2 regions of the Streptacidiphilus sp. EB103A genome follow, and region 1 is predicted to be linked to the other one. Evidence: riboswitches for the same ligand, from Rfam matches in the RefSeq annotation. Region 1 holds a riboswitch; the other holds the start of a gene.

Evidence for each region. A riboswitch is a leader RNA that binds a small molecule or an ion and turns the genes downstream of it on or off. The one in region 1 is predicted to bind cobalamin.
Region 2: another riboswitch for cobalamin. It lies ahead of ABH941_RS14875 (cobalamin biosynthesis protein); the one in region 1 lies ahead of ABH941_RS36250 (HoxN/HupN/NixA family nickel/cobalt transporter).

The regions. Positions count from the first base shown of each region.
Region 1 is NZ_JBGCAQ010000028.1:106,921-114,557, reverse strand. Features, by position in the region: gene ABH941_RS36255 (AAA family ATPase) at 1-351, opposite strand, end outside; gene ABH941_RS36250 (HoxN/HupN/NixA family nickel/cobalt transporter) at 557-1,660, opposite strand; cobalamin riboswitch at 1,694-1,917, opposite strand; gene ABH941_RS36245 (ArsR/SmtB family transcription factor) at 1,998-2,399, shown strand; gene ABH941_RS36240 (siderophore-interacting protein) at 2,422-3,258, opposite strand; gene ABH941_RS36235 ((2Fe-2S)-binding protein) at 3,368-4,069, shown strand; gene ABH941_RS36230 (hypothetical protein) at 4,009-4,554, opposite strand; gene ABH941_RS36225 (molybdopterin-binding protein) at 4,724-5,143, opposite strand; gene ABH941_RS36220 (glycoside hydrolase family 19 protein) at 5,288-6,379, opposite strand; gene ABH941_RS36215 (ester cyclase) at 6,568-7,152, opposite strand; gene ABH941_RS36210 (MarR family winged helix-turn-helix transcriptional regulator) at 7,352-7,637, opposite strand, start outside.
Region 2 is NZ_JBGCAQ010000008.1:89,587-97,223, forward strand. Features, by position in the region: gene ABH941_RS14865 (NAD(P)/FAD-dependent oxidoreductase) at 122-1,522, shown strand; gene ABH941_RS14870 (hypothetical protein) at 1,672-1,944, shown strand; cobalamin riboswitch at 1,986-2,216, shown strand; gene ABH941_RS14875 (cobalamin biosynthesis protein) at 2,320-3,258, shown strand; gene ABH941_RS14880 (cobyric acid synthase) at 3,255-4,751, shown strand; gene cobN (cobaltochelatase subunit CobN) at 4,784-7,637, shown strand, end outside.

The DNA of each region.
Region 1 (7,637 bases):
CAGCAGTCGGACCGCGGCCGTGTGCAGGGCCAGCCGCTCCTGGGCGGTGCCGGGCTGGGTGCGGAGCAGCAGCGGCGGGTACTGGGCCAGGAGGTCGGCGGGCACGCAGGACAGCAGGTCGGACAGGGCGGCATAGGGGAGCACCGACTCCTCCGGGATCGGCGCGCTGCGCAGGACCAGCATTCCCGCCGCGGCGGCCTCCGCGGCGAGGACGTCCAGGACCGCGCTCTTGCCGATCCCCGCCGGACCGGTGAGCAGCAGCCCTCGGTCAGGCCGCAGCGCGCCACGGGCCTCGGTGAGGAGCAGGCCGCGGCCGATCGGGGGTGTGCTGCCGCTCGGTGCTGGTTGCATGGAACCGTCCGTCCTCCTGAGTACCCCCGCCGCGCCCTGTCACGCCATGGACCTGACATAGTCTGCAATGACTGCCACGAATCCCAGCGTGCCGCGGGCGCGACGTCAAGAAGGCGTACCTGTGAGTCAAGGGTCCGGGCGGTACCGAATCCGGTCACATCGGTCGGTCCCGGGCGCCGTGCGCCGCCGGGACGGCCGCGACGGGTCAGGCCTGGTTCCCCCAGCGGTGCTCCACCCTGGCCAGCCGCCAGTAGGCCAGGGCGCAGGCCCAGACCGCCACGAACAGTCCGACGATGACGAAGCCGACGTTGTTGAGGTTGACGCCGGAGATCCAGTTGCTGACCGGGTCGTCGAGACCGAGCTGGTCGTGGACCACACCGACCAGCTCGATCGTGCCGATCAGGAACGCCACGGCGACCGAGAGGCCGGTGATGGCGAGGTTGTAGTAGACCTTGCGCACCGGGTTGGAGAACGCCCAGTGGTAGGCGAAGTTCATGAAGGTGCCGTCGAGGGTGTCGAACAGGCTCATCCCGGCGGCGAACAGCAGCGGCAGGCACAGGATGGCGTACCAGGGGAGGCCGGCCGCGGCGCCGGAGCCGGCCATCACCATCAGGGTGACCTCGGTGGCGGTGTCGAAGCCGATGCCGAACAGCAGGCCGATCAGGAACATCTGGCCAGGGCGGGTGATCGATTTGGTGAGCCGGCCCAGGATGCGGTTCATGAAACCGCGGCTGTCCAGGTGCTTCTCCAACTCGTGTTCGTCGAACTGTCCTTGGCGCATCGCCCGGAACACCCGGTTGATGCCGAACAGGGAGACCAGGTTGAGCGCGGCGATCAGGTAGAGGAAGCCGCCGGAGACGCTGGTGCTGACCACGCCCAGGGCCTGGTGGGTGCTGGAGGAGTCATTGGTCACGGCCCCGGCGAACCGGGCTCCGGCGGCGATGCCAGCGGCCAGGAGCACCACGATGCTGGAGTGGCCCAGCGCGAACCAGAAGCCGACCGAGATGGGGCGCTTGCCGTCGGCCATCAGCTTGCGGGTGGTGTTGTCGATGGCGGCGATGTGGTCCGCGTCGAAGGCGTGCCGCATGCCCAGGGTGTAGGCGGTGACGCCGAGGCCGAGGCCGAAGACCTGCTTGCCGACGGTGTAGTGGTGCGGGGCGACCATGACGGCCAGGATGCCGAAGGCGACGACATGGAGCGCGGCGATCACCGCCATCAGCCCGCCGGTGCGGATCCAGTCCCTGCGCTCCCAGCGGAGCACGGGTATGACGGGGTTCACGGGTATGACGGGGTTTTCGGGCAGGGTCATAGCAGGGCAGCCTCTCCAGCACCTCGTGGACAGTAAGTCGTGCGGTGCCGTGGCCGGTCTCCTGGCTGACGGGTGCGAACACCTCCAGCACCCGGCCTTCCCAGGCACGCGAGCGCGCCCAGTGGCCGCCGGCTCCTCGGCGGAGGAACAGGCACGGTGCGGAGATTTCCCGATCACAGTGGCGAGGGCCGCTCCGGTCTGGGGCCCCTGAGGGCCCTTCACCGGTCTTCCCGAACACCACGGCTGAACCACCGTAGGGGTGCGGGGACCACATCATCAAGCCTGCACAGCTGTGCAGGTGTTGCATCTCACTCGGACTCTGAGGTGAAGTGGGCGCATGCATCTGGTTCCCGAGGAGCGCGCGCACCGGCGCACCATCGACGAGCACACCGTCTGCGACGCCATCGAGGGCATCGGCGACGCCGCCCGGGTCGCCGAATGGTCGGCCAGGTTCGCGCTGCTGGGCGAGCCCGGCCGGCTCACCCTGCTGCTGGCGGTCCACCACGGCGGCCCGATCGCCGTCACCGACCTGGCCATCGCCACCGGGATCTCCGACACCGCGGTCTCGCAGATGCTGCGGCTGCTGCGCGCCTCGGGCACGGTCACCCCGGACAAGGACGGCCGCGTGGTCCGCTACCGGCTCACCGACGCCCGGACGGCCGCGCTGCTCGACTCGCTCGGGTCATCCGCCGTCAAGACGGCAGGTGTGGGCGCCGAGTCGGCCACCGCCCACGGGTGACGAACCGCGCCGCCGTGGGGCCTCAGCTCCCCTGCTCCTCCTCGACGCTGCGGTTCCACTCCCGCTTCGTCGACTGCCAGCCGTCCTCGTCCTGACCGGTGCGCCAGTAGCCGGAGATGGAGAGCCGGTCCATCGGGATGCTGCGCTCGACCCGCAGCAGTCGGCGCAGCTCCTTGACGAAGCCGGCCTCGCCGTGCACGAACGCCTCGGGCAGGCCGGTCGGGAAGTCGAGCCCGGAGACGGCGCGGACCAGGGCCTCGCCGATCCGTCCCTCGCCCCGGTGCAGCCAGGTGATCTCGGCGTCGGCCGGGGTGGGCAGCTTCTGCTCCTCCTCGGGACCGGCCACCTCGACGAAGACATGCGCCCTGGCCCCCTCGGGCAGCTGCTCCAGGGCGGCGGCGATGGCGGGCAGCGCGCTCTCGTCGCCGACCAGCAGGTGCCAGTCGGCGTCGGGGGAGGGGGCGTAGCCGCCGCCGGGTCCGCCGAAGTGGATCTCGTCGCCGGGCTGTGCCCGCGCGGCCCAGGGCCCGGCCACTCCCTCGTCGCCGTGGTGGACGAAGTCCACCGTCAGCTCGCCCGTCTCCGCGTCCCAGCGCCGCACGGTGTAGGTACGGGTCACCGGCCAGTCCTCGCGCGGCAGTTCGGCGCGGATCAGCGCCGGGTCGAAGGGCTCCGGATAGACCACGCCCGGGCGCGGGAACTGGATCTTGATGTAATGGTCGGTGAGCCCCCTGGTGGCGAAGGCCGCGAGGCCCTCGCCGCCGAGGACGACCCGGATCATGTGCGGCGTGAGCCGCTCGACGCGCTCCACCCGGCCACGGTGGGTCTGCTGCGGTCGGCGCTCGGGTCGGCCTGCCATAAACACTCCCTGGGAACTTCGAACCTGTGATCCCCATAGTGCAGGGGATGGCTCGGCAATTTCCGAAACCTTACCTTTCCGCGTATTTCCAGCCAGGGAGACTGTGCTCATGTTCGCGATGCTCGACCAGCTCGCGGCCCTCGGGCCGTTCTTCGCCCTGCACAGCCACCACGGGGACGCACCCGCCCGCCCGCCGTGGCAGGAGCTGCGCACCCTGGTCGAGGACCCGCGGCTGCTGCGCGAACGCGCGGACGGTGTGCGGACCCGCCTCGCCGCAGCCGGAGCGCAGAGCCCCGCCGCCGTCGAACTGCGCGTGGCCGCCTCGGTGACCCAGCTGGGACTGACCGCCAGGCTGGTCTCCCCGGCCCTGGCCGTCGCCGTGCTGTCCGGCGCCTGGCCGCGGCCGGACCTGGAGCTGCTCCGGTGGCAGCCGGTCCCGGGCGGAGCGTTCCCGCTCTCCTTCGACGCCGCCGCCTTCGCCCCCGGCACACCCGACGACCTCGTCGACGGTCCGGTGAGCGCCCTGGTCCAGGCCACAGCCGCGCTGTCGGTCTCGCCCAAAATCCTCTGGGGCAACGTCGCCTCCGCGGTCAACGGCGCCGCCACCGTCCTGGCCGGCGGCCGTCCGGACCTGGCTGCCGAGACCCGTGCCGCGGCCGGCCTGCTGCTGGCGCGGCCGGCCCTGCGCGGCACCCACGCGCCGGACGCCACCGTCGGGAGCGGGTTCCGGCGCCGCAGCTGCTGCCTGATCTACCGCGCCGCTCCCGGCAGGGCCGGCGCGTTGTGCGGGGACTGCGTCCTCGCCCGCTGACCGGGACCGTCGGGATGACTCTGGACAGCAGCGGTGGGTTGCCAGGCATGCAGGGGGCCGACCCACACGGCGGTGATGCCGCTGATGTAGCGGGCGCCGCACACGTCGGTGGGGACGACGAGCTGCGGTCCGGCGGCGTCGAGCGGACGGGAGTCGATCCTGGTGGCCAGCAGGATCTGCTGGCCGCTGAACTCGGGGTCGATCTCGGCCCAGGACAGCAGCACGAAGTGCCCGTCGGCGCCGGTGATGGTGATCAGATGCCCCAGCCGGCCCTTCCGGTTCGCGGACACCAGGTGCAGCCCGGCCGCCCGCAGCACGTCCCAGAGCTTCGGCCCCTCGAAGGCGTGGTGCTGCGGCCCGCTGGTGCGGCAGTCGAAGCTGACCTCGGCCCGGTGCGCGGGCAGCTCCCGCAGCTGCTCCACCGTCAGTTCCCGGGGCTGGGCGAGGTGTCCGTGCAGGCGGACAGCAGGGGTGGGACGGCTCATGGCTGGGGTCCCCTCTCGACGCGCGCGCCGTACGGCTGAGAGGCAGGTACCCGCCGCCGGGTGCATCGAATCGCGGGTACGGCACCCCAGGGGGTCATTGCCTGGTATATGCAAGGGCTGTGCGGCATCCGCCCTTGCAGATGCCGCACAGCCGGGAAATGTCGGCGCGTCAGACGGTGGCCAGCGAGACCTCGGTGGACTTGATCAGCGCGGTGACCCTGGTGCCCACGGTGAGGCCGAGGTCGGCGACGGCGTCCTTGGTGATCGCCGCCGTGATCTCGCCGCCCTCGACCGCGATCTTGACGGTGGCCATCGCGCCGCCGGTGGCGACCTCGGAGACGGTGCCGGGGATCTGGTTGCGGATGCTCAGACCGGTGACCGGCCCGGTGGCCAGCGAGACCTCGGTGGACTTCACCATGGTGCGCACCGCGGTGCCCTCGGCCAGCCCGAGTTCCTTGACGGCTTCCAGGGTGATGGCCGCGGTGATGTCCTGGCCGCCGGTCAGTCTGGTCCGCACCGTGGCCATCACCTCGCCGGGGGTGACCGAGGTGACGGTGCCGGGGATCTGGTTGCGGATACTGAGGCTCATGGGGGGCCGATCCTCACGTCGAGGGGAAATGTCAGCTGTTGATCTGCTGTGTCCCCTTTACCGTAGCGAGCATCCACCCCCTGCGCGCGGGACGACGCCGCCCCCGCCCCGGAGAGGGCGGAAACGGCGTCGCTCCGGCCGACTTCAGCAGGTGAGATTACTGCCGGGCGAGACCCCGAGGATCGCGGCGTAGGACTGGTACTTGGTGACCCGGTCCTGCATCTCGGCGGTGTTCTGACCGTTGCACTCGATGCTGCCGTTGATGCTGCGGATCGTCTCTCCGAAGCCGGCGCCGTTGACCATGGCGTTGTGCGCGGTCATGGTGCCGGGGCCGTTCTGGGTGTCCCAGTACCAGAGGGCGGTCTTCCAGGAGATCGCGGCATCGGTCGCGACCAGGCTCGGGCTGTCGAGCAGGTCGATCCCGAGGGCGTCACCGGCCGCCTTGTAGTTGAAGTTCCAGCTCAACTGCAGCGGGCCGCGGCCGTAGTAGGAGGACGTTCCGGCCGGGCAGCCGTAGGGCTCGGAGGCGAGGCAGTAGGTGCCCCAGTCGGCGGTGTTCTGCTCGACGATGTAGACCAGCCCGCCGGTCTCATGGCTGACGTTGGCCAGGAACGCGGCGGCCTCCTGGGCCCGGACGGTGGTGCTGCCGGTGGCCGCGAACGCGGGGTACGCGCTGAGCGCGGTGACCAGGCCGCTGTAGGTGTAGAAGGAGTTCCGGCTCGGGAACATCTGGTTGAACTGGGCTTCGCTGACCGGGAATCCGGTGGTGGCGGGCGGTGTGGTGGTGCCGCCGCCGGAGGTGCAGCTGTACGGGGACCAGTACCAGGTGCTGATGACCGGGTCGTAGCCCGGGTTGTCATGGGTGGCCTGGTAGTAGAGGCCGTTGCTGTACTGGACGATCGTCCCCGCCGTGTACGAGGTGCCGGCCACCCAGGCGGGGTAGGAGCAGCCGCTGGCCGGCGTGGTCGGCGGCGTGGTCGTGCCCCCGCTTCCGCAGGCTCCCTGGTCCTTCCACACGCCCGCGGATCCACCGGGGGTGTCGTTCTGGGTCCACCACTGGGCGAGCCAGTTGTGGCTGTTGTACGAGGCGACGTTCCCGTTGGTGTAGACGGTCGTCGAGCTCCATCCTGCCGCGCAGCTCACCGTGGCGGCGGAGGCCGTGGGGAGTACGGCGGCGACGCCGAACGCGATGGCGAGGGCGGAAAGCAGCGCGAGTAAGCGGCGCTGTCGGGGCATGGGTCACTCCTTCGTGCGGGTGGGGCCGCACGTCATGGGGGACGGTTTCGTCCCCTTGGAAGCGCTCTCAACGGGGACGTGGTGAAGACTCAACCCTATTGGTCTATACCTGTCAATGGCAGGAGGGCTTGACTTTCCCACGTCCCCGGGAACATGCGCCGGAGCGGACCGCTGCTGGGGCGTCGCCCCTACGGGATCCAGGGGGCCTTGTAGGTGCCGGTGTCGGCCAGGAAGGCGGTGAAGTCCTCGGCGGCCCACTCCTCGGAGATCCTGCCGTTGTGCAGCCGGTAGAGGTCGGTCGCGTCCCAGCGCACCGCTCGCCCGCTGGCGGGGATGCCCAGCAGGGGCCCGGTCTGCGTACCGGTCACGACCAGGCGGACCACGACCTCGTCGCCCTGGCCGAAGATGTCCTGCACGGAGGCGTGCAGGTCCGGCAGCGAGGTCACCACCGCGGTCATCAGGCCGGTGACGTTGTCGCGCCCGGCGACGGTGCCGACCGTCCCGCCATGCCATTTCATGTCCGCGGTCAGGTACTTCGGCGCGTGGTCGCCGTGGTGTCCGTCGAGGACGTCCCGCATGAACGCCTCCACCACGGCCTCGTTGGCCCGGACCTCCCGGGAGTCCCGGCCGACGCTCTGGGTGTCGGCCGCTTGGGCGCCGGCTGTCCGGGTGCCGGTCGTCTGGGCGTTGGCCGCGGAGCCCGTGACCGTCAGGCCGCCGACGGCGACCGCGGCCAGGGCCGCTCCCAGGGCGATGCGTTGCCGCTTGTTCATGACGCTCTCCTTGGTTCTGCACCCCGGTGCCGGGGTCGCTGATCCGACTGAAATCACTTTAACACTCAAGTCATATGAGTGCGTAAGACTTGCTAGGAGACGTCCAGGTGGCCAGCTTTAACTTGACTGTTCATGTGAATGGGGCTTGCAGCAAAGGACCCCGCCGCACGATCTGCGGCGGGGTCCTTCGGGGGCCGGGTCAGCGCGCCGGCGAGTCGATCCGCTGCACGATCCGCTCGGCGTCCTGGCCGAGTCGGCGCAGTCGCTCGGCGGAGAGGCTGTCGATCACCAGGTGGCGCACGAAAGCCACATGGCCCGGCGCCGCCTCCTCCAGCTTGTGCATCCCGGGCGGCAGCAGAATGGCGTTGGTGAAGCGCCCGTCGGTCGGGTCCGGCTCACGCCGTACGTAGCCGCGGGACTCCAGGCGCTTGGCCAGGTGGGACAGGCGCGACAGCGACGCGCTGGTCCGCTCGGCCAGCTCGCTC
Region 2 (7,637 bases), on a different contig from region 1:
GCGCGGCCATCCGACGGAGTGTCCGAGTCCACCGTGCGCACCTGACACAGTGGGCATTGCCGCAGGTCCGGGGCATCGGTAGCGTGCCGGGCACTATCCGCAGCAGGGAAGCAGGTCTCGCGTGGGCACGTCCGCCACCGCCAACGGCGGTGTCTCGTTCTGGTATTCGACCATCGGGCTCCCCACCCCGCGAAGGCCGCTGGACGGTTCGGCCGAGGCCGATGTCTGCATCGTGGGCGGCGGCTACACCGGCCTGTGGACCGCGTACTACCTGAAGAAGGCCGATCCCGGCCTGCGCGTCACCGTCCTGGAGCAGCGCTTCTGCGGGTACGGCGCGTCCGGCCGCAACGGCGGCTGGCTCTACAACGGCTTCGCCGGGCGCGGCGTCTTCGCCCGCAGGTACGGCAAACCCGGCGCGATCGCCATGCAGCAGGCGATGAACGGCGCGGTGGACGAGGTGATCGCGGTGTGCGCGGCCGAGGGCATCGACGCCGACATCGCCAAGGGCGGGATGATGGAGGTCGCCCGCACCCCCGCCCAGTTGGAGCGGCTTGGGGCGTACGTCGAGAACGAGCACTCCTTCGGCGAGACCGGCCTGGAGCTGCTGAGCCCGACCGAGGCCGCCGCGCGGATCGACGTGGACGGCGCCCTGGGCGCCTGCTGGACCCCGCACGGGGCCCGGATCCAGCCCGCGAAGCTGGTGGTCGGGCTGGCCCGGGTGGTCGAGTCGATGGGCGTGTCGGTGTACGAGTCCACGACGGTGACCGAGATCGTTCCGGGCTCGTCAAGTGCGCTCGCCAAGGCGGTCACCGACCGGGGCACGGTGTCGGCGCGATTCGTGCTGCGGGCCACCGAGGGCTTCACCTCGGCGCTGCGCGGCGAGCGGCGGTCCTGGCTGCCGATGAACTCCTCGATGGTGGTCACCGAGCCGCTGCCGGCCGCGTTCTGGGAGGCGGTCGGCTGGTCCGGGCGGGAGACCCTGGGCGACATGGCGCACGCCTACATGTACGCGCAGCGCACCGCCGACGACCGGATCGCCCTGGGCGGACGCGGCGTCCCGTACCGCTTCGGCTCGCGCACCGACAACGACGGGCTGACGGCGCAGAAGACGGTGGACCAGCTGCGGGCGATCCTGGAGGACTTCTTCCCGGCCGCGGCCGGAGCGCGGATCGACCACGCCTGGTCCGGTGTGCTGGGCGTGCCACGGGACTGGTGTTCGACGGTGGAGCTGGACCCGGCCACCGGTCTCGGCCTGGCCGGCGGCTATGTCGGCAGCGGCGTGACCACCACCAACCTGGCCGCCCGGACCCTGCGGGACCTGGTGCTAGGGGAGGACACCGGGCTGACGGCACTGCCCTGGGTGAACCACCGGGTCAGGCGCTGGGAGCCGGAACCGCTGCGCTGGATCGGCGTGCACGGCATGTACGCCGCCTACCACGCGGCGGACCGGCAGGAACGCGGCGGCAGGGCGACGACCTCGCCGATCGCCCGGGTCGCCGACGTGGTCTCGGGACGGCACTGAGCCGGGACGGACCGGCGGGCGGGCCGCAGGGCGCTGACTGTCCGCAGTCGCGTGCGGACTCCCCGAGATGCGGAACACGGAGCGGTGGCTGAGGCTGGGATCCGGGGGGAGTCGGAAGACCGCAGCAGCACTGACCGCCTGGGGTGCCCATGTCTGTCCTACTCTGCGTCGTCATAGCTCCGATCGGCCTGCTCGTGATCCTGGGCATGTCATGGTTCGAGGACCACTTCCTCCGCCCGCCCACCAGCCCCGGTGAGCAGGTCGTACTCAGCCAGGTCGTGCAGGGGCAGGTGCTGCCCGGTCCGGTCCTGGGCCCGGTCCAGGCCCCGGCGTCGTCCGAGCCGGGATCGCCCGGCGTCGAACTGCTGCGCGTCGTCCGCACACCGAAGCAGCTGCCGGCGAGCAAGAACAACGCCGCCTGAGAAGGGGGCCGTCGGTGGCCGGGGTCGGCGTCGGTTGACGCTCGGTCCGGCTGCGTGGTGGTATCAGCAGGCCAAACGGAGGCATGGAGAGGAAGCCGGTGAAGGGGGAGACCCCCAGTCCGGCGCGGTCCCGCCACTGTCACCGGGGAGCGCCCTCGAACGACGGCCACGGCGGCGGCCACACCTGCTTCAGGCGGTGGCAGCTGCGGGAAGGCCCGGGGGCGTGTCGATCCGGGAGCCAGGAGACTCTCGCCCCCGGTTCGTCGATCCAGGGCGCGGACCCTGAGTGAGGACATTCACCGCCATGCGCGTTGCTGCCGCACCACCACTTCTGCCTGTAGTCCCCGTCGCCGCTCAGCCCTGCGGCTGACCGCCGTGCGGGCGACCACCGCCCTGGGCCTCGCAGCGGGATTCGCGGCCGACGCCGCCCTCGGCGACCCCCGGCGCGGGCACCCGGTGGCCGGGTTCGGCCGGGCGGCCGGAGCACTGGAGCGGCTGATCTGGCGTGACCGGCGCGGCACCGGAGCGGTCTTCACCGGGCTCTGCGTCGGCGCCGTCGCCGGGGCGGCCCGCTGCGGCGAGCACGCCCTGCGCGGCAACCCGGCCGGGACGGCGCTGTTCACGGCCGGGGCCACCTGGACCGTGCTCGGCGGCGCCTCCCTGGTGCGGGAGGCGCGCACCATTGGCGCCGCGCTGGAGGCGGGTGACCTCGCGGCCGCGCGCAAGCGGCTGCCCTACCTCTGCGGCCGCGACCCCAGGGAGCTGACCGAGCAGCAGATCGCCCGTGCGGTGGTCGAGTCGGTGGCCGAGAACACCGCCGACGCGGTGGTGAACGCCCTGGTGTGGGGCGCGGTGGCGGGCGCTCCCGGGCTGCTGGCGTTCCGCGCGGTGAACACCCTGGACGCCATGGTGGGCCATCGCTCGCCCCGCTACCTGCGGTTCGGCTGGGCCTCGGCCCGGCTCGACGACGTGGCGGGCTGGCCGGGGGCCCGGTTCACCGCGCTGCTGACGGTGGTCGCGGCGGGGTCGGAACACCGCCGGGACGCCTGGCGGGTCTGGCGGGCGGACGCCTCCAGCCACCCCAGCCCCAACGCCGGCCAGGCGGAGGCGGCCTTCGCGGGGGCGCTCGGGGTGCGACTGGGCGGGACCTTGAAGTACGGCGAAAGAACCGAGCACCGTCCGGTGCTCGGGGCCGGGTCGCGGCCGGTGGCGGTCGCGGACATCGAACGGGCCTGTCGGCTTTCGCGACGGGTAGGACTGCTGGCGGTCGGCGTGACCGCGCTGGTCGCGGCAGGAAAGGGGAGGCGCCGATGAACGGGGCACTGCTGGTCGCGGGGACCACGTCGGACGCGGGGAAGAGCGTGGTCACCGCCGGTGTCTGCCGCTGGCTGGCGCGCCAGGGGGTCTCGGTCGCGCCGTTCAAGGCGCAGAACATGTCGCTGAACTCCTTTGTCACCGCCGACGGCGCCGAGATCGGCCGGGCCCAGGCGATGCAGTCGGCCGCCGCCCGGATCGAACCCGAGGCGGCGATGAACCCGGTGCTGCTCAAGCCCGGCGCCGACCACCGCAGCCAGGTGGTGGTGCTGGGGCAGCCGGTCGCCGAGGTCGGCGCGCTGGACTACCGCGAGCGCAAGCCCGCGCTGCTGCGGATCGCCCTGGACTGCCTGGCCGATCTGCGCAGCCGCTACGACGTGGTGGTCTGCGAGGGCGCGGGCTCCCCCGCCGAGATCAACCTGCGGGACCGGGACATCGCCAACATGGGCCTGGCGGTCGCGGCCTCGCTGCCGGTGGTGGTGGTCGGCGACATCGACCGCGGCGGGGTGTTCGCGTCCATGTACGGGACGCTGGCGCTGCTGTCGGCCGAGGACCAGCGGCACCTGGCCGGCTGGATCGTCAACAAGTTCCGCGGCGACGTCCGGCTGCTCAAGCCCGGTCTGGACATGCTGGAAAAGCTGACGCACCGTCCGTCCCTGGGGGTGCTGCCGATGCTGCCGGGGCTCTGGCTGGACGCCGAGGACTCGCTGGACCTGGCCGGCCTGGTCGACCGGGCGCCCAGCGGCGGCGCCTCCGGGGAGGAGGTGCTGCGGGTCTCCGTGGTGCGGCTGCCCCGGCTGTCCAACTTCACCGACATCGACGCGCTGGCGCAGGAGCCCGGCGTGCTGGTGCGCTGGGCGACCCGGCCGGAGGAGCTGGCCGACGCCGACCTGGTGGTGCTCCCCGGAACCCGGGCGACCGTCGCCGACCTGCTCTGGCTGCGCGAGCGCGGCCTGGACGCGGCGCTGGCCGGTCGCGCCGCCGAGGGACGGCCGGTGCTGGGGGTGTGCGGCGGCTACCAGATGCTGGGGCGGACCATCGTGGACGAGGTCGAGTCCAAGGCCGGAGCCGTCCCCGGGCTGGGGCTGCTGCCGGTACGGGTGGAGTTCGCGGCCGCGAAGACCCTGGCCCGGCCGGTGGGCGAGGCCTACGGGGAGACCGTGGCCGGCTACGAGATCCACCACGGGACGGCTGTCGTCGAGGGCGGCGAGCCCTGGCTGGACGGAGTGCGCCAGGGCGCGCTGTGGGGCACCACCTGGCACGGCGCGCTGGAGAACGACGGCTTCCGCCGCGCCTTTCTGCGCGAGGTCGCGGCAGCCGCCGGGCGGCGCTTCGTCCCGGCCCCGGACACCAGCTTCGCCGCCGCGCGCGAGGAACGGCTGGACCGGCTGGGCGACCTGATCGAAGAACACGCCGACACCGCGGCGCTGCTGCGGCTGATCGAGGACGGTGTGCCGGACGGACTGCCGTTCGTGCCGCCGGGTGCGCCGTGACCGAACGAACCACTTCTGGAGAGGTACCTGCTGTGACAACGGTGCTGCTGCTGTCCACCTCGGACACCGACCTGCTGGCGGCCGGTGCCGCCGACGCCGGGTACCGGGTCGGCAACCCGACCCGGGTCGAGGTCGGTGAGGAGCTGGACCGGCTGCTCACCGGCTCGGACGTGGTCGTCGTGCGCCTGCTCGGCGGCCGGCGCGCCTGGGAGGAGGGGCTGGCCGCGATCGCCCGCTCCGGGGTGCCCGCAGTGCTGCTGGGCGGCGAGTCGGTGCCGGACGCCGAGCTGATGGGGATGTCCTCGGTCCCGGCCGGGGTGGTCGCCGAGGCGCTGTCCTACCTGGTCGAGGGCGGTCCGGCCAACCTGGCCGAGCTGGCCCGGTTCCTCTCCGACACGGTGCTGCTGACCGGCGAGGGCTTCGCCCCGCCGCAGCCGATGCCGCTCTACGGGGTCAGCGGCTCGCGTCCGGTGGTGGAGGGCCGTCCCACTGTCGGGGTGCTCTTCTACCGGGCGCACGAACTGTCCGGCAACACCGCCTTCGTGGACACCCTGTGCGACGCGGTGGAGGCCAGAGGCGGCAATGCGCTGCCGGTGTTCTGCGGCTCGCTGCGCGGCGCCGACGCCGAGCTGTTCGCGCTGCTGGGCCGCTGCGACGCGGTGGTGGCGACGGTGCTGGCCTCCGGCGGCACGGTGGCGGCCGACGCCAGCGCCGGGGGCGCCGAGGAGGCCTGGGACATCGGGGCGCTGGCCCAACTGGACATCCCGGTGCTGCAGGGCCTGTGCCTGACCTCCTCCCGCGCCGCCTGGGAGGCCTCGGACGCGGCACTCTCGCCGATGGACGCGGCCATGCAGGTCGCCATCCCCGAGTTCGACGGACGGCTGATCACCGTCCCGTTCTCGTTCAAGGAGCTGGGCGAGGACGGCATCCCGGTCTACGCCGCCGACCCCGAGCGGGCCGGACGGGTGGCCGGGATCGCGCTGCGGCACGCGGCGCTGAAGCACAAGCCCAATGCCGAGAAGAAGATCGCCGTGGTCTTCACCGCCTACCCGACCAAGCACTCCAGGGTCGGCAACGCGGTGGGCCTGGACACCCCCGCCTCGGCGGTGCGGCTGCTGGACGCGCTGCGCGGGGCCGGCTACCGGGTCGCCGACTACCCGTCCGGCGGCGACGAGCTGATCCACAAGCTGATCGCCGCCGGCGGCCACGACGTGGAGTGGCTGACCGAGGAGCAGCTGCGGGCCGCCCCGGCCCGGGTGCCGCTGGCCGACTACCAGCGCTGGTTCGCCACCCTGGAGCCCGAGTTGCGGGAGGGCATCCTGCGGCACTGGGGCGAGGCGCCCGGCAGCCTCTACGTCGACAACGGCGACATCGTGCTGGCCGCGCTGCAGTTCGACAACGTGATGCTGATGATCCAGCCTCCGCGCGGCTTCGGCGAGAACCCCATCGCCATCTACCACGACCCCGACCTGCCGCCCTCGCACCACTACCTGGCCGCCTACCGCTGGCTGGAGCAGTCCTGGGGCGCCGACGCCGTGGTCCACCTGGGCAAGCACGGCACCATGGAGTGGCTGCCCGGCAAGGGCCTCGGCCTGTCGGCGGGCTGCGCCCCGGACGCGGTGCTGGGCGAACTGCCGCTGGTCTACCCGTTCATCGTGAACGACCCCGGCGAGGGCACCCAGGCCAAGCGCCGCGGCCACGCCACCGTCGTGGACCACCTGGTGCCGCCGATGGCCCGCGCCGACACCTATGGCGACCTGGCCAAGCTGGAGCAGCTGCTCGACGAGTACGCGCTGGTCAAGGACTTGGACCCGGCCAAGGCCCCGGCGGTCCGGGCCCAGATCTGGACCCTGGTGAAGGCCGCCGAGCTGCACCACGACCTGCATGTCGAGGACCAGCCCGACGAAGAGGCCTTCGACGAGTTCGTGATGCACATCGACGGCTACCTCTGCGAGATCAAGGACGTTCAGATCCGCGACGGCCTGCACATCCTGGGCAGCGGGCCGGTCGACGAGGCCAGGGTCAACCTGGTGCTGGCGGTGCTGCGTTCGGCGCAGGTGTGGGGTGGGAAGGCCGATGCGCTGCCGGGGCTACGGGCGGCGCTGGCGGCGGAATTCGGGCTGGTGGAGAAGGAGTTGCTGGCGGAGCCGGGCACGCCGGTGAAGGTTCCGGCCGAGCTGACAGCCCTGGTGGCCGGACCGGCCCGGAGCGCGGCCGACGCGGTGGACCTGCTGGAACAGCTGTGCCGCAGGCTGGCCGAGGGCATGGAGCAGGCGGGTTGGGCCGCTGCCGCCGCCGAGCCGCTGGTACGGGAGGTGCTGGGGCACCGCAACGCCGACGCCGTGGCCGTGCTGCGGTTCGCCGCCGACGAGGTGGTCCCCCGGCTGGAGCGGACCACCGACGAGCTGACCCACATCCTGCGGGCCCTGCGCGGCGGCTACGTCCCCGCCGGACCGTCGGGTTCGCCGACCCGCGGACTGGTGAACGTCCTGCCGACCGGCCGGAACTTCTACTCCGTCGACCCCAAGGCCATTCCCTCCCGGCTGAGTTGGGAGGTCGGCCAGGCGCTGGCCGACTCGCTGGTGGCCCGCTACCTGGCCGACACCGGCGGCTATCCGCGCTCGGTCGGGCTGACCGTGTGGGGCACCTCCTGCATGCGCACCCAGGGCGACGACATCGCCGAGATCCTGGCCCTGCTCGGCTGCCGTCCGGTCTGGGACGACGCCTCCCGCCGGGTCACCGGCTTCGAGGTCGTCCCGACGGCCGAACTCGGCCGTCCCCGGGTGGATGTGACGGTCCGTATCTCCGGCTTCTTCCGGGACGCCTTCCCGCATGTGGTGGCGCTGCTGGACGACGCGGTGCAGGCGGTGGCGGCGCTGGACGAGC